DNA from 2 places in the Streptosporangium sp. NPDC002524 genome. Region 2 is predicted to be linked to the other one. Evidence: riboswitches for the same ligand, from Rfam matches in the RefSeq annotation. Region 2 holds a riboswitch; the other holds the start of a gene.

Region 1 (8,438 bases), on a different contig from region 2:
AGCCCTGATGGACTGACCCCCGACCAGTTCTCAAACAGTCCTAACGGGCTATGTCGCCGAGGTGCGATCGATCGCACACTTGATCTGCTTGATGTGCGGCCCTGGTTCTGTTAGGGGCCGCATGGCCATATGTCAACAACATTCAGATGCTCGTCCCCGTCATACGTGGGAACGGAGACCCATCGGTGACGGTGCCGCCGGATGTCCGATGCCTACCCGTGCCCGGCGTGACCGGGCGAGCCGACACGAGAGATCCGGAGGCACGCCGATGTGCCCGCACGAGCCGTCCTGTCCGTCCGCCGACGCGCTGGACCGCGAAGCCGCCCGCACCATGGCGGCCCACCCCGAGCAGGGCTGGAGCCTGCTCTGCAACGGTGTGGTGCTGTTCGACGACACCGGCGAGCTCCTCCCGGACGGTGCCGTCATCGAGCCGCACCGGCCGCTGGCCGGCGTCGTCTGAGGCTCCTCACACGGATCCTCACACCCGGCCGGTCGCGCTGAGCGGGTCCGCCGAGCCCGGCCGCATCCTCGTGCCGAGCCACTCGGCGACCACCTCGCCCACCCTGGCCGGATCCCTCCCGAGGTCGTGACCCTCTCCCGGCAGCACCACCAGGCGTGCGGCGTCCGCCGCCTCGGGCACGCCGAACGGGTCACGGTCTCCGTTCACCACCAGCACGTCCACACCCGCCGCGCGCAGCTCCCCGGCGCGTGACCGCTCCGGCTTCCCCGGCGGGTGCAGCGGGAACGCCAGCGCGACGACCGCGCGGGCCCCGACCCTCCCCGCCGTACGGCACGCGACCCGGGCCCCGTTGCTCCGCCCGCCCTGCGCCAGCGGCAGCCCCGGGTAGCGCCCGCGCAGCCAGGCCACCAGCGCCTCCCACGCCTCGTCCTGCTTGACCGCCGACCCCGGCGCGCGGGCCCCGCGCATCCGGAACGGCTGGAGCACCCGCGCGACCGTCCCGCCGATCGCCGTCGCGGCGTCCCGTACGGCCAGCAGGTCCGGGGCGTCCACTCCCCCGGCCGAGCCGTGGGTGAGCACCAGCAGGAAGCGCGGATCGGCCACCTCGTCGACCTCCACCAGCGCCGGGCCGTGCGGGGTCGCGACCTCCATGGGCGAAGGCCCGGACCCCGGGGTGGACGCCCCGGTGAGGGGGGTTGACTCGGAGGTGGACAAGGATCTCCTCCTATTGGCTGATGCCCGGTGACCGGCCGGAAGGAACAATCGAAGCGTGCAGGACTACCAAGATATCCGCCAGGACATGCGCGCCACCGTCGAGGCCCGCCGGGACCTCGGCCCCGAGTACGAGACCGCCCTCATCGAGTCGTTCGTGTCACGCCTCGACGCGACCATCGCCCACCGGGTGCGCTCCGAGATGCACGCGGCCGGGGTGCCGGCGGCCAAGCCGCGCAAGAATCCGAACAGCTCGATCCCGATCGCCCTCGGCTCCATGGGCATCGGGATCCCGCTGACCGCGATCGCGGCGCAGACCTCGGGCACCGCCGGGCTGCTGCTGGCCTGGGGCGGGATCGTGGCGATCAACTTCGCCCACGCCCTGAGCCGCTGGCGGGAGCGCGACTGACCCCCGCCGCCTCGCCGCCGGGGTCGTCATGCCCCGCCGGTCGGCCGGTGCCCGTGTGACGTCTCCCACGGGCACGACGAGCCCCCGCCCTCGCAGGGGAGCGGCGCCGTACGGGAGCGGCGCGCCCCGGGGTCAGAGGTCCCGGTCGAGGCGGAGGCGGACCTCGCCGGCGAGGTCCTCGTCGGCGCTGTCCAGGCCGTAGCGCCACACCCGCTCGGCGTCCTCGTCACGTCCCCTGAGCGGGAGCGTGCGGGCCAGGAGCTCGATGGCCAGCGCGCCGGTCTCGACGTCGCCGCCCTCCTCGATCGCGCCGGAGAACTCCGCGCACGCCAGCTCCAGATGGGCGATGCCGAGCATCACCCGCAGCCTCGCCACCTCGGCCGCGTCGGGCACCGCGAGCGCCTCCAGGAGCACCTGGGCGGCCTCCCCCGGCTCGCCCTCCTCCAGGAACACCTCCGCCAGCCGCTGAGCGGCACGAGGAGCGATCTCCGGGTCGGCGGTGGCCAGGGCGTCGCGCAGCGACCGCTCGGCCTCCTCCTCGCCCGTGGCGAGCCTGGCGAGGGCCATGTGCGCCGGCGGGACGTAGGCGGGGTGGCCGACGCCCAGCGCGGCCTGCCAGGCGGCGCGGGCCTGGTCGGCCAGGCCCTCCCGCTCGAAGCTCCCCGCGAGCAGGCAGGCGGCCTGGGCGGCGAACTCCGGGTGCCCGGTCGCCAGCGCGGTGCGGGCGGCCGCGCGCGAGCCCGCCACGTCCCCGCTCTCCTCCAGCACCACCGCGAGCCCCACCGCCGCCTGGGCCCGGTCGGGCTCGGCGGGATCGGCGGCCAGCTCGGCGAAGATCGCGGCGGCGCCGTCGAGATCCCCCGACTCGGCCAGTCTTCGCGCGGTGTCCAAGGGACGGGTGTCCACCTCAGGCATGCATGATCCTTCCGGATACGGAGACGCCCCGAGCCTAACGACTCGGGGCGCCCTCCGTCCCGTCGCATTCCCCGCGAATATCGAGCTCCGCGAGGTTCGCGCGGGGTTTCCGCTCTCGCGGGGATCAGTCCTCGTACGCCTCCAGGGGAGGGCAGGAGCAGACCAGGTTGCGGTCCCCGTAGGCCTGGTCGATGCGGCGGACCGGCGACCAGTACTTGCCCTCGCGCACCGACGGCAGCGGGTAGGCCGCCTCGGTGCGGCCGTAGGGGTGGGCCCACTCGTCGGCGACGAGGCTGTCGGCCGTGTGCGGGGCGTTGCGCAGCGGGTTGTCGGTCCTGTCGTAGGCCCCGGAGGCGACCTTCGCGATCTCCTCGCGGATCGCGATCATCGCCTCGCAGAACCGGTCGAGCTCGGCCAGGTCCTCGCTCTCGGTCGGCTCGATCATCAGCGTGCCGGCCACCGGGAAGGACATGGTCGGGGCGTGGAAGCCGTAGTCGATGAGGCGCTTGGCCACGTCGTCGACCGTCACCCCGGTCTCCTTGGTGATCTGGCGCAGGTCCACGATGCACTCGTGGGCGACGAGGCCGCCGCGGCCGGTGTAGAGGACCGGGTAGTGGGGGCTGAGCCTGCGGGCCAGGTAGTTGGCCGACAGGATGGCCTGCTCGGTGGCCGCCTTCAGGCCGTCGGCGCCCATCATCCGGATGTAGGCCCAGGAGATGGGCAGGATGCCCGCGGAGCCGTACGGGGCCGCCGAGACCGGGCCGACCGCAGCGCCCTCGCCGCCCTCGCGCAGCGGGTGGCCGGGCAGGTAGTCGGCCAGGTGGGCGCGGACCGCGACCGGGCCGACGCCGGGGCCGCCGCCGCCGTGCGGGATGCAGAAGGTCTTGTGCAGGTTCAGGTGGGAGACGTCGGCCCCGAACTCCCCCGGCCTGGCCAGGCCGACCAGCGCGTTGAGGTTGGCGCCGTCGACGTAGACCTGCCCGCCGGCCTCGTGCACCAGCTCGCAGATCCGGACGATCGTCTCCTCGTACACCCCGTGCGTGGACGGGTAGGTCACCATGATCGCGGCGAGCTGCTCGCGGTGCTTGCCGATCTTCGCGACGAGGTCGTCGACGTCCACGTTGCCCTGGTCGTCACAGGCGACCACGGCCACGCGCATGCCCGCCATCACGGCGCTCGCGGCGTTGGTGCCGTGCGCGGACGAGGGGATCAGGCAGACGTCGCGGCCCGACTCGCCCCGGGCGGTGTGGTAGGCGCGGATCGCCAGGAGCCCGGCGAACTCGCCCTGGGAGCCGGCGTTCGGCTGGAGCGACACGGCGTCGTAGCCGGTCACCTCGGCCAGCCAGCGCTCCAGCTCCCCGATCAGCTCGACGTAACCCGCGGCCTGGTCCTCGGGCGCGTAGGGGTGCAGCCCGGCGAACTCCGGCCAGGTGATCGGCTCCATCTCGGTGGTCGCGTTGAGCTTCATGGTGCAGGAGCCCAGCGGGATCATCGACCGGTCGAGCGCGATGTCCTTGTCCTGCAGCCTGCGCAGGTAGCGCAGCATCGCCGTCTCGGAGCGGTGGCTGTTGAAGACCGGGTGGGTCAGATAGTCGCTGACCCGCGCCAGCGCGGCGGGCAGCGCGTCGTGCGCGGCGGCGTCGAGGTCGGCGAGCACGGTTCCGCTGACCTCGAAGGCGGCCAGGACCTGCTCCAGATGCAGGAGCTCGGTCTTCTCGTCGCAGGTGACGCCCACGTGGTCGGCGTCTACCAGGCGCAGGTTCACCCCGTTGTCGCGGGCCGCGGCGACGACCTTCGCGGCCCGGCCGGGCACCCTGGCGAGCACGGTGTCGAAGAAGGTGTCGTGCACGATCTCGACGCCGCCCTGGCGCAGGCCCTCGGCGAGCACGACGGCGTACCGGTGGGTGCGCCGGCCGATCCTGCGCAGGCCCTCGGGGCCGTGGTAGACGGCGTACATGCCGGCGATCACGGCGAGCAGCACCTGCGCGGTGCAGATGTTGCTGGTGGCCTTCTCGCGGCGGATGTGCTGCTCGCGGGTCTGGAGCGCGAGCCGGTACGCGGGGCGCTTGTCTGCGTCCTGGGAGACGCCCACCAGGCGGCCCGGCAGCTGGCGCTGGAGGCCGTCGCGGACGGCCATGTAGGCGGCGTGCGGGCCGCCGAAGCCGAGGGGGACGCCGAAGCGCTGCGAGGAGCCGACCGCGATGTCGGCGCCGAGCTCGCCGGGCGCGGCCAGGAGGGTGAGGGCGAGCAGGTCGGCGGCGGCGACCACCTGGGCGCCGCGCGCGTGGGCGGCGTCGGCGATGGCGCGGAAGTCGCGGACCCTGCCGCTGGCGCCGGGATACTGCACGAGCACCCCGAAGCACTCGGGAAGCTCCTCGGTGAAGTCGCTCTCGACCAGCTCGATGCCGAGCGGCTCGGCGCGGGTGCGCAGCACCGCCTTGGTCTGCGGCAGCGCGTCGGCGTCCACCACGAACACCTTCGAGGGCCCGCGGCCCGCGCGGCGGGCCAGGGTCATCGCCTCGGCGGCGGCGGTGGCCTCGTCCAGCAGGGAGGCCCCGGCCACGTCGAGGGCGGTCAGGTCGGCGACGACGGTCTGGAAGTTGATCAGGGCTTCCAGGCGGCCCTGGGAGATCTCCGGCTGGTAGGGCGTGTACGCGGTGTACCAGCCCGGGTTCTCCAGGAGGTTGCGGCGGATGACGCCCGGGGTGACCGTGTCGTGGTAGCCCAGGCCGATCATCGAGGTGAGCACGGTGTTGCGCCCGGCGAGGACCCGCAGCTCGGCGAGGGTCTCGGACTCCCCGGCCGCCGGGGGCAGGCTCAGCCGCTCGGAGGAGCGGATCGCCTCGGGCACGGCCACCGCGACCAGGTCGGCGACGGAGGCGAATCCGACCGCCTCCAGCATGCGGGTCTGGCCGGCGTCGTCCGGCCCTATGTGGCGGGTGGCGAACGGAGGGGAGCCGAGTTCGCTGAGCGATGACAGGTCGGTCATTGGTGAAGCCTCCCGGGACGGGGTGGAGACCGGCGCTGGGCGCGGGCGTATGCCTGGTCTCCCCCTCTGTCATCACGACCGTCGTGCCGGGTCGTGACCTGAGAGCTTCACCTGCCCCTTATGGGGCGGCTTGCACCGTCGGTGAGTCGCGCCTGGCGAGCGCGCCTGCTTTCCAGAGTTGCCTCGTCCGTGCGGTACCGGGTGCCTGAGAGATTCCGGGGAGGTTGCTCCTTCGGCGCCCCGATCGCGGTCGGGGTCTCTCCCGCACAGGGTCAGTGGCAAGTCCGAGTTTACCCGGTTCGTCGTGCTCTGCGACGGCGGGCCAGCTCATCGGCCTGATGATCTCCTCCTAAAGGGCCGTCGCCCGACTCCGCACGTTCGCCGGGCAGATCCGCGAGGGAGCCCTCCACCTCCTGCCACACCCGTCCCAGAGCTATGCCGAAGACGCCCTGACCACCCTGGAGCAGGTCGATGACCTCGTCGGGCGAGGTGCACTCGTAGACGCTCACCCCGTCGCTCATCAGGGTGATCCCGGCCAGGTCGTTGACGCCCCTGTCTCGCAGGTGCTGCACGGCGATGCGGATCTGCTGGAGGGAGACGCCGGTGTCGAGGAGCCGCTTGACGACCTTGAGGACCAGGATGTCGCGAAAGCCGTAGAGCCGCTGGGAGCCGGAGCCGTGGGCGGCTCGCACGGTGGGCTCGACCAGGCCGGTGCGCGCCCAGTAGTCGAGCTGCCGGTAGGTGATGCCGGCCGCGGAACAGGCCGTGGGGCCGCGGTAGCCGATGTCGGCGGGCACCTTCACCGGTTGCCCGTCGAACAGCAGACCCTCTTCACCCGCGCGCTGACGTGCCGACTGGCGCCGTTCCGGGTCATCCTGATCGGCGTTTCTACCCTCGCCGCTGCTGACCGCCACGCGGACCTCCGGCTTTCTCTCATCCCACGGCCTGATCTGGGGGTTTACGCACGACCGCGGGTTTCACTTGCACCGTAGGACTGGGGCCAAGTCCAGTCAACGACCCCACCCGGCGCGTCGTGAAGCGTAAATGCACCGAAATTCCTACCCCGCGCGGCCGAAGTCCTCGGGCGTGATCGTGTCAAGGAACTCCCTGAACTTCTCCACCTCGTCCTCCTGGTCGTCGGGGATGATCACCCCGGCCTCCCGGACCACGTCCTCACTCGCGAAGATACGGGCGCCGGTGCGCAGTGCCAAGGCGATCGAGTCCGAGGGACGCGCGCTCACCTCGACCCCGTTGGAGAACACGAGATCCGCGAAGAAGATGCCGTCGCGCAGGGCGACGATGTTGACCGTGCTCAGCCGGACCCCGAGGCCTTCGAGCACGTCGCGGAACAGATCATGGGTGAGGGGCCGGGGTGGTGGTTCCTCGGCCTGGGCCATGGCGATCGCCGTGGCCTCCGTCATGCCGATCCAGATAGGTAGGTAACGCTCCCCATGTGTCTCTTTCAGCAAGACGATCGGCTGGTTGGAGGGCATCTCAACTCGAACGCCCACGACCTCCATCTGCAACACGGGCTGCTCCGTCTTCGCTGGATTCCGACCGGTTTGTTCAACGTAACACTCGTGGGGGTACGAGTGCCTGGTCAGGTTCTCACCGGCCCAGGGCCCCACGAACGCCGGAACGCAGCAGAGAGGCGTGCAATTCCAGCAACAGGCCGGAGATCTCCCTGGCCGTCTCGTCGGCCTGGTCGATGGCGCCCGGGGCGCGGCGGCGCAGGAGGGGGGCGACGGCCTGCTCGACCAGCCCCGCCTCGCGCTCGGCGGCGGCCTTGACGGCCCGCAGGTGGCGGGCCCGCAGGCCGAAGGCGGCGAGGGCCCCGACGCTGCGGGCCACGGCCAGCGCCTCGGCGTCGTAGTAGCGGGCCACCGCGGCCAGCAGGCCGTAGTCCTCCAGCTCGGCGAGGGTCTCCTCGTCGAGCTCGGCGGCGGCGAGCAGCTCCTCGCGGGTGAGCCGGACCTCGGGGGGCGCGTCGTCGGGGACGGCCCGCGGCCGGGCGGCCGGGCGCTCCTCGCGGTCGGCCGCCTCCAGGTGGTCCTTGATGACGCGCAGCGGCAGGTAGCGGTCACGCTGCTCGCTGAGGATGTACCGCAGCCGCTCGACGTCGGCGTAGGTGAACTTCCGGTAACCGGAGGGACTGCGCTCCGGCTCGATCAGCCCCTCGCCCTCCAGGAAACGAATCTTGGAGATGCTGACGTCGGGGAACTCGCCCTGCAGGAGAGCGAGCACCTCCCCGATGCTCATGTGCGCACGAGCGGCCTGCGAGCTCATCATCCTCCAGCGGCGCCGCGGGTGAGGAAGACGAGGCGGAACTTGCCGATCTGCACCTCGTCCCCGCCGTACAGCGGGACCTCCTCGATGCGCTCGCGGTTCACGTACGTGCCGTTCAGGCTGCCGACGTCGCGGACGGTGAAGACCCCGCCGCCGCGCCGGTAGAACTCCACGTGGCGGCGCGAGACCGTGATGTCGTCGAGGAAGATGTCGCTCTCGGGGTGGCGGCCCACGGTGGTGAGGTCGCTGTCGAGCAGGAACCTGCTGCCGGCGTTGGGGCCGCGCATCGCGACCAGCAGCGCGGTGCCCGGGGGCAACTGCTCGACCGCCTGCCGCTCGGCGAGAAGCGTCTCACCTGTCTCCGCCTCGTAGGCCTCGATCCCGGAGAGGGAGATCGTCGATGTGCTGTCTCCGGGGGTCTCGGCTTTGGTAAGCGGCGACCCGCATCGTGAACAGAAACGGGCATCCTCAGGATTGGCATGACCGCACTGCGTGCAGTAGACGCTCGGCATCGATCGGCTCGGCCTCCTACCGCGAAGACGCGGCAACGGTGCTCAGTGATGCGCGCCTCGCTTCTTCGCTTCTCAAGTGTTTTCTCGGACTGCGAATGCCGCAACATACAGTGATGAGGCGCGAAGGTCAAGGTTGACGCTGAACCGCGGGTACGG
Region 2 (8,438 bases):
CGCCCGAACGCAACCACGGCCTGCAGATCCCGGTGCCCGGCGGGCTGGATGTCACCTTCCGGGAGCCGCTGGGCGTCGTCGGCGTGATCGTGCCGTGGAACTTCCCGATGGTCATCATGACCTGGGGGCTCGCCCCGGCGCTGGCCGCGGGCAACACCGTGATCGTCAAGCCCGCCGAGTGGACGCCGCTCACCGCCCTGCGGGTGGCCGAGCTCGCCCTGGCCGCCGGCCTGCCCGAGGGGGTTTTCCAGGTGCTGCCGGGGGCCGGGGAGGTGGCGGGCACCCGGCTGGTCGGGCACCCCGGGGTGGCGAAGATCGTGTTCACCGGCTCGACCGAGGTCGGCAAGGAGATCGCCGCCACCTGCGCCGGGCAGGTCAAGCGGCTCACCCTGGAGCTGGGCGGCAAGAGCGCCAACGTGGTCTTCGCCGACGCCGACCTGGAGAGGGCGGCGGCGACCGCGCCGTACGCGGTGTTCGACAACGCGGGCCAGGACTGCTGCGCGCGCTCCCGGATCCTGGTCGAGCGCCCGGTCCACGACGAGTTCCTCGCGCGGTTCGGGGAGGCGGTGCTGGGCGTCAGGGTCGGCGACCCCCGCGACGAGGCCACCGAGATGGGCCCGCTGATCAGCGCCGAGCACCGGGAGCGGGTCGCCTCCTTCGTCACCGAGCCGCCCCACCTGCGGGGCACCTGCCCCTCCGGGCCGGGGTTCTGGTTCCCGCCGACGGTCCTGACGCCCGGCTCGGCGGACGACCGGGCGTTCACCGAGGAGATCTTCGGGCCCGTGGCGTCGGTGGTGCCGTTCGACGACGAGGCCGACGCCGTGCGGATCGCCAACGACACCCCGTACGGCCTGAGCGGGTCCATCTGGACCCGTGACGTCGGCCGGGCGCTCCGGGTGGCGAGGGCGGTCGAGGCGGGCAACCTCAGCGTCAACTCGCATTCGAGCGTCCGCTACTGGACCCCGTTCGGCGGTTTCAAGCAGTCGGGACTCGGCCGCGAGCTGGGGCCCGACGCCCTGTCAGCGTTCACCGAGATCAAGAACGTCTTCATTTCCGAGGAGTAGTAGCGATGCTGCGTTTGCAGGACCGGGTCGCCGTCATCACCGGCGCCGGAAGCGGGATCGGCCTGGCCACCGCGCGCCGGTTCGCCGAGGAGGGCGCCCGCGTCGTGTGCGTGGACCTGGACGAGACGACCGGTTCCAAGGCCGCCGACGAGGTCGGCGGGCTGTTCGTGCGGGCCGACGTGACCAGCGAGGACGACGTCGCCCGCACGTTCCAGACCGCTTTCGACACCTACGGCAGCGTGGACATCGCGTTCAACAACGCGGGCATCTCGCCGCCGGACGACGACTCGATCCTGGAGACAGGCATCGACGCCTGGCGCCGGGTCCAGGAGGTCAACCTCACCTCGGTCTACCTGTGCTGCAAGCACGTCATCCCGTACATGCGGCGGCAGGGCAAGGGGTCGATCATCAACACCGCGTCGTTCGTGGCCGTGATGGGGTCGGCGACCAGCCAGATCTCCTACACCGCGTCCAAGGGCGGGGTGCTGGCCATGTCGCGCGAGCTGGGCGTGCAGTTCGCCCGCGAGGGCATCCGGGTGAACGCGCTGTGCCCGGGACCGGTGAACACGCCGCTGCTGCGGGAGCTGTTCGCCAAGGACCCCGAGCGGGCGCAGCGCCGCCTGGTGCACATCCCGGTGGGCCGCTTCGCCGAGGCGTCCGAGATCGCCGCCGCGGTGGCGTTCCTCGCCTCGGACGACGCGAGCTTCATCACCGGCTCGGAGTTCCTGGTGGACGGCGGCATCTCCGGCGCGTACGTCACCCCGTTCTGAACACCGGCGTCACCCTGTTCCGAACACCGGCGTCATCCCGTTCCGCACACCGGCGACGGACGTCCCGGCACGGGCGCGCGGCGCGTCACCCCGCTCCGAGCCCCACCGGCGTCCGTCACCGCGCCCGGGACACCCGTGCCGTACGGCCACCCCGTGACGGCGTCCGTCACCGGTGTCCCGGCGCGCCCGTGCTGCCGCGCGGGGTGAGCCTGGCCGTCTCGGTCTGGACGCCGGCGACGTGCTCGCCCGCGATCAGCGCCAGCAGGCTCCGCGCGGCCTGGGCCCCGTAGTGGGGGATGTCCCGGCCGAGGGCGGTCAGGGCCGGTCGCACCACCTGGGAGAGGGGCGAGTCGTCCCAGGCCACGAGGGACAGGTCCGCGGGCACCTCCAGGCGCATCTCCTGCGCGACCGAGAGTCCGGCGACGGCCATGATGTCGTTGTCGTAGACGATCGCCGTCGGCCGGTTCGCGCCGCTGACCAGCCGCCGGGTGGCCCGCGCGCCCTCCTCCCCGGTGTAGTCCGTGTGCGCGACGGAGTGGGTGAGGCCGAGCTCGTCGCACGCGGCGGCGAAGGCCCGGTCGCGCAGGACGGTGTGCACCAGCGCGGGCAGCCCGGCGACCCTGGCGACCCGGCGGTGGCCGAGCGCGGCGAGATACTCCACCGTCTCCCTCATGGCCGCGCCGTCGTCGGACCAGACGGGGGCGAGCGAGCCGGTCTCCGACGGGTGGCCGATCACCACGGCCGGCAGGGCCATGTCCTCGATCTCGGGGACGCGCGGGTCGTCGAAGTGCAGGTCGACCAGGATGACGCCGTCGACGCGGCCCTCCCCCCACCACCTGCGGTAGACCTCCGTCTCCTGCGCGTGGCCGGTCACCATCTGCAGGAGCAGGGCGTAGGAGCGGGCCGACAGCTCGCTCTCGATGCCGCTGATCAGCTCCATGAAGAACGGTTCCATCCCCAGGACCCGCGCGGGGCGGCACACGGTCAGGCCGACGGCGCGGGCCCGTGCCCCGTTGAGGGCGCGCGCGGCGCTGTTGGGCTGCCAGCCGATCTCTCTCGCGATGGCCTTGATGGTGTTCCTTCTCGCCTCCGACACGCCCGGACGGTCGTTCAGCGCGTAGGAGACCGCGACCTTGGACACCCCCGCGCGACGAGCGATGTCGGCGATCGTCGGTCGCTTCACGAGCCCTCCCCTGAACCGGTTATCCGACGCGTTTCCGCTGCGCACTTTACTATGCGTGCCCCGGCTCCCGGCGATCCCCCCGACGGCCGACGACCCCCCGTGACCCCTGTGACCCCTCGTGATCAGCCGTCACGGTCGGACGCCCGCGCCCGCGGCAAGACCGGGGGCGGTGACTCCCGAGCCGTCTCCCCGGCGGCCGGTCCGCTTAACCACTTAACTCTCGCCGCGCGCCCCGCCGCCGCCCGCGACCCCCGCTCACGGCGGGTCCCCGGCGGCACGCCGTCCCGCCCCGGCCGGTAACGTGCGGGAAGGCACCGGGATCGGCACCACGGGCACGAGGGGCACCACGGGCACGATGGGCACCACGGGCACGATGGGCACGATGGGCACACGGCGCCAGGACCTCGGTGGAAGCACGGCGAAACAGGAGACCATGTCCCGTCCCGTCATCGGCATCACCTGTTACGTCGAGCCCGCGCGCTTCACCGTCTGGGAGACCACGACCGCGCTCCTGCCGTACGACTACGTCGACCACGTGGCCCGCGCGGGCGGGCAGCCGGTGATCCTGCCCCCGGCGGGCGACCCCGCGACGCTGGCGGAGCGCCTGGACGGGCTGATCCTGGCCGGTGGCGGGGACGTCGGCCCCGAGCGGTACGGGCAGGAGCCGCACGAGCGGACCGGCTACGTCCGGCCGTTCCGCGACGACGCGGAGCTGGGGCTGGTCCGGGCGGCGCTGGAGCGCGGCCTGCCCTTCCTGGGGGTCTGCCGGGGCATGCAGGTCCTGAACGTCTCGCTGGGCGGCACCCTCCACCAGCACCTGCCCGACGTGGTCGGCCACCCGGGGCACGCCCCGGCCCCCGGCCACTACGGCAGGATGCCGGTGTGGCTCGCCCCCGGCAGCCGGACCTCGAAGATCTTCGGGGCCGAGACCGTGGACGTGGCCCACTACCACCACCAGGCCCTCGACCGGCCAGCCCCGGGCCTCACGGTGACCGCCCACGCCGAGGACGGCACGATCGAGGCCGTGGAGGTGGACGACCACCCCTTCGCCGTCGCCGTCCAGTGGCATCCCGAGACCGACGACGAGTCGGCCCTGTTCGAGGCGCTCGTCCGGCACGCCACCCCCTGACCGGCGCGGATGAGGGCGGAGCAGGGTGGATCGGGGCGGATCCGGGGCGGCGAGGGGATTTCGCTCGGCCGGTGCGGGCGGTTAGGCTGGCCGCTGACACCGATGAATCCCGTGCGGGAGAGCGTCCTGACACCCAGGCCAGGACCCCTGAAGGAGCAAGCCCTCCCCGCGAACCTCTCAAGGCAAAGGACCGTGCGGGTAGGTGCCCTCTGGAAAGCAGGTCCCACGACCTCGCCGAAGGTGAAAATCCGGTAAAACCCGGATGAAACTCTCAGGCACCCACGACAGAGGGGGAGGATGCTCTCATCTGTCCCCTGTCTGAGGTGCGCACATGTCCCGACCTACGCCGCTGCGCGGCGTGCACGAGTCCCTCGGCGCGACGCTGACCGACTTCGCGGGCTGGCTGATGCCGCTCCGCTACGGCAGCGAGTCGGCCGAGCACAACGCGGTCCGCCAGGCGGCCGGCCTGTTCGACCTCTCCCACATGGGTGAGATCTTCGTGACCGGGCCGCAGGCCGCCGAGGCCCTCGACCACTCCCTGGTCGGCCACCTCTCCGCGCTGGAGCCCGGCCGCGCCCGCTACACGATGATCGTCGACGCCGAGGGCGGCGTGCTGGACGACCTGATCGTCTACCGGCTCGCCCCCGCCGAGTTCATGGTCGTCGCCAACGCCTCCAACTACCCGCGGGTGGCCGCCGAGCTGACCGGCCGCGCCAAGGGCTTCGACGCCGTGGTGGACGACCGCTCCGAGCGGTACGCGCTGGTCGCGATCCAGGGCCCGCGCTCCGCGGAGATCCTGGGCACGCTCACCGACGCCGACCTCGACGGGCTCAGGTACTACGCCGGCCTGCCCGCCGTCGTCGCGGGCCGCGAGGCCCTCATCGCCCGTACCGGCTACACCGGCGAGGACGGCTTCGAGCTGTTCGTCGCGGCCGGGGACGCGGAGCCGGTCTGGGCCGCCCTCACCGAGGCGGGCGCGCCGCACGGCCTCATCCCCGCGGGCCTGTCCGCCCGCGACACCCTCCGGCTGGAGGCCGGGATGCCGCTGTACGGCAACGAGCTGTCGGCCTCGCTCACCCCGTTCGACGCCGGGCTGGGCCGTGTGGTGAGGTTTGACAAGCCGGGCGACTTCGTCGGCCGGGCCGCCCTCGAAGCACGCAAGGACGTCCCGCCGTCGCGCCGCCTGGTCGGCCTGGTCGCGACCGGCCGCAGGGTGCCCCGGCACGGGTACCCGGTGGTGGTCGCCGGAGACGGCACGGTCGTCGGCGAGGTCACCAGCGGGGCGCCCTCCCAGTCACTGGGCAGGCCCATCGCGATGGCCTACGTGGACAACGGCCTGTCGTCAGGACTGGCCGTCGACATCAGGGGCAGCCACGAGCCGGTCGAGGTCGTCGCACTGCCCTTCTACAGGAGGAAAAAATGAGCAGCATTCCCGAGGAACTGCACTACACCAAGGAACACGAGTGGATCTCCGGCATCGATGACGGCCTGACCCTCACCGTCGGCATCACCGCCTACGCCGCCGAGGCGCTGGGCGACGTGGTCTACGTGCAGGTCCCCGAGGTCGGCTCGGCCGTCGCCTCCGGTGACGCCGTCGGCGAGGTCGAGTCGACCAAGTCGGTGAGCGACATCTTCGCGCCGGTCTCCGGCGAGGTCGTCGAGGTCAACCAGGCCGTCGTGGACGACCCCTCGCTGGTCAACAGCGACTCCTACGGCGACGGCTGGCTGTTCCGCGTACGCCTCGAGGGCTCCGCCGACGACCTGCTGTCGCCGGAGGAGTACGCCGCGCTCACCTCGGGTGAGTCCTAAGCCTCTCCCCCCTCGCGTCACGGCCACGCGCGTCCCCGGGCGCGCGTGGCCGTCCACGCTGGAAGGATTCAGATGACGATCAGCGTCTTCGATCTCTTCAAGATCGGAATCGGCCCGTCCAGCTCGCACACCGGCGGCCCGATGGCCGCCGCCCACAAGTTCGCCCGCGGCCTCGACCGGGACGGGCTCCTGGAGAAGACCGCCCGGGTGAGCGCCATCCTGTACGGCTCGCTGGGCCTGACCGGCAAGGGCCACGGCAGCGACAAGGCCGTGCTGCTCGGCCTGTCGGGCGAGAAGCCCGAGCTGGTCGACGTCGACACGGTCGACGAGCGCCTCGCCGCCATGCGCGAGTCCGGCACCCTCTCCCTGTACGGCTCCCGTGAGATCCCCTTCGTCATCGGCGAGGACCTCGTCTTCGAACGCAAGATCTCGCTCCCCGGCCACCCCAACGGCATGCGCTTCACCGCGCTGTCCGAGTCCGGCGAGACGGTCCGCGAGAAGGTCTACTACTCGGTGGGCGGCGGCTTCGTCGTCGACGAGAACGCCACCGGCGCCGACCGGATCAAGCCCGACGACACCGTCCTGCCGTACCCCTTCACCACGGCCGCGGAATTGCTCGCCCAGTGCGCGGAGACCGGGCTGTCGATCTCCGGGCTGATGCTGGAGAACGAGCAGGCGTTCGGCCGCACCGAGGCCGAGATCCGCGACCAGCTGCTCGTCCTGTGGCGGGTCATGAGCGAGTGCGTGCAGCGCGGCATCGGCAAGGAGGGCGTGCTGCCCGGCGGCCTGAAGGTCCGCCGCCGCGCCCACCAGCTCCACCGGCAGCTGCGCAGCGAGTCGGCGGAGAAGGACTCGCTGCAGACGATGGACTGGGTCTCGCTGTTCGCCCTCGCGGTCAACGAGGAGAACGCCGCCGGGGGCCGCATCGTCACCGCGCCCACCAACGGCGCCGCGGGCATCATCCCGGCCGTGCTCACCTACTACGACCGCTTCACCAAGGACTCCGACGACGAGGGCGTGATCCGCTTCCTGCTGACCGCGGGGGCGATCGGCGTGCTGTTCAAGGAGAACGCCTCCATCTCCGGCGCCGAGGTCGGCTGCCAGGGCGAGGTCGGCTCGGCCTGCTCGATGGCCGCCGCCGGGCTCACCGAGGTGATGGGCGGGACCCCGGAGCAGGTCGAGAACGCCGCCGAGATCGGCATCGAGCACAACCTGGGGCTGACCTGCGACCCGATCGGCGGCCTGGTGCAGATCCCGTGCATCGAGCGCAACGCGGTCGCCTCGATCAAGGCCATCGCCGCCGCCAGGATCGCGATGCGCGGCGACGGCCGCCACTTCGTCTCGCTGGACAAGGCCATCAAGACGATGCGCGACACCGGCCGCGACATGCTCGACAAGTACAAGGAGACCAGCCGGGGAGGGCTCGCGGTCAACGTCATCGAGTGCTGAGCGGGCACGGGACGGGCCTGGGACCTCCGGTGGCCGGGGGTTCCCGGCGCGCGGGGAGCCACGGGTCTCGGGCCGACGCGCGGGGAAGGGTCACGGGTCCCCGGACCGGCGCTCGGGAGGAGAGTCACGGGTCCCTGGGAACATACAACCCGATCACCAACAAATTTCGCATCACGTGCAAGACCCTCCGATCCCGCGCCTATGCTGGGTGGCCATGTGAGCGGGACTCGGGAGGTCGCGGTGGTAACGGGAACGCACCCGGCGGGCCGTTCCCGTCGCTCCCAGCGCCCCGCGAAACCCTCCCGCCCCCTGCGGACGCTCCGCTTCGTCCGGTCGCACTGGCTCTTCGTCACCGCCCTGCTGGCGGGTGGCGGCCTGCGGGTCCTCGCCATGCTCGGCTACCGGCCCGCCCTGTGGTTCTGGGCCGACTCCTTCGTCTACCTGAACGCGGGGCTCGACCCCCGCCCCCTGGAGTCCCGCCCGGCGGGCTACGCGCTGTTCCTGTGGATCCTCAAGCCGCTGTCCAGCATCCCCGCGGTGGTCGCGGTGCAGCACCTGCTCGGGCTGGTCGTGGCCGTCTGCGTCTACCTGCTGCTGCGCAGGCTGGGCGGGCTGCCCGGGTGGGGCGCGACGCTCGCCTCACTGCCGGTGCTGCTGGACGCCTACCAGCTCCAGCTCGAACACCTCGTCATGGCGGACCTGCTCTTCCAGTTCCTGGCGGTGCTCGCGGTCACGCTGCTGCTGTGGCGGCGGCGCCCCGCGGTGTGGGTCGCGGCGCTGGCCGGAGCGCTGCTCGCCGCGGCGACCGTCACCCGCACGATCGGGCTGCCGCTGATCGCCGTGGCGCTGGCCTGCATGCTGCTCCGCCGGGCCGGGTGGCGGGCGGTCGTCGCCGCGACGCTGGCCGCCGCGATCGGCCTGGGCTCGTACGCGGCCTGGTTCAGGACCGAGCACGGCAACTTCGGGCTGACCAGGGGAAACGCCTTCCTCTGGGCGCGGACGATGACCTTCGCCGACTGCGACAGGATCCACCC

What was found. Region 2 has a riboswitch for glycine ahead of gcvT (glycine cleavage system aminomethyltransferase GcvT). Riboswitches for the same ligand answer to the same signal wherever they lie in the genome.
Region 1: it holds a riboswitch for glycine, as region 2 does, so the genes downstream of both, gcvP (aminomethyl-transferring glycine dehydrogenase) here and gcvT (glycine cleavage system aminomethyltransferase GcvT) in region 2, are expected to answer to the same signal.

Annotation. Positions count from the first base shown of each region.
Region 1 covers NZ_JBEOWK010000046.1:29,022-37,459, reverse strand. Annotated here, with positions in the region: gene ABT053_RS41790 (DUF5999 family protein) at 269-460, shown strand; gene ABT053_RS41785 (alpha/beta hydrolase family protein) at 479-1,111, opposite strand; gene ABT053_RS41780 (hypothetical protein) at 1,230-1,580, shown strand; gene ABT053_RS41775 (hypothetical protein) at 1,713-2,495, opposite strand; gene gcvP (aminomethyl-transferring glycine dehydrogenase) at 2,620-5,484, opposite strand; glycine riboswitch at 5,667-5,759, opposite strand; gene ABT053_RS41765 (MerR family transcriptional regulator) at 5,775-6,398, opposite strand; gene ABT053_RS41760 (bifunctional nuclease family protein) at 6,543-7,013, opposite strand; gene ftsR (transcriptional regulator FtsR) at 7,093-7,743, opposite strand; gene ABT053_RS41750 (double zinc ribbon and FHA domain-containing protein) at 7,770-8,282, opposite strand.
Region 2 covers NZ_JBEOWK010000020.1:113,979-122,416, reverse strand. Annotated here, with positions in the region: gene ABT053_RS30655 (aldehyde dehydrogenase family protein) at 1-1,064, shown strand, start outside; gene ABT053_RS30650 (3-oxoacyl-ACP reductase) at 1,070-1,834, shown strand; gene ABT053_RS30645 (LacI family DNA-binding transcriptional regulator) at 2,001-3,017, opposite strand; gene ABT053_RS30640 (gamma-glutamyl-gamma-aminobutyrate hydrolase family protein) at 3,319-4,146, shown strand; glycine riboswitch at 4,251-4,349, shown strand; glycine riboswitch at 4,350-4,444, shown strand; gene gcvT (glycine cleavage system aminomethyltransferase GcvT) at 4,478-5,569, shown strand; gene gcvH (glycine cleavage system protein GcvH) at 5,566-5,955, shown strand; gene ABT053_RS30625 (L-serine ammonia-lyase) at 6,028-7,404, shown strand; gene ABT053_RS30620 (hypothetical protein) at 7,645-8,438, shown strand, end outside.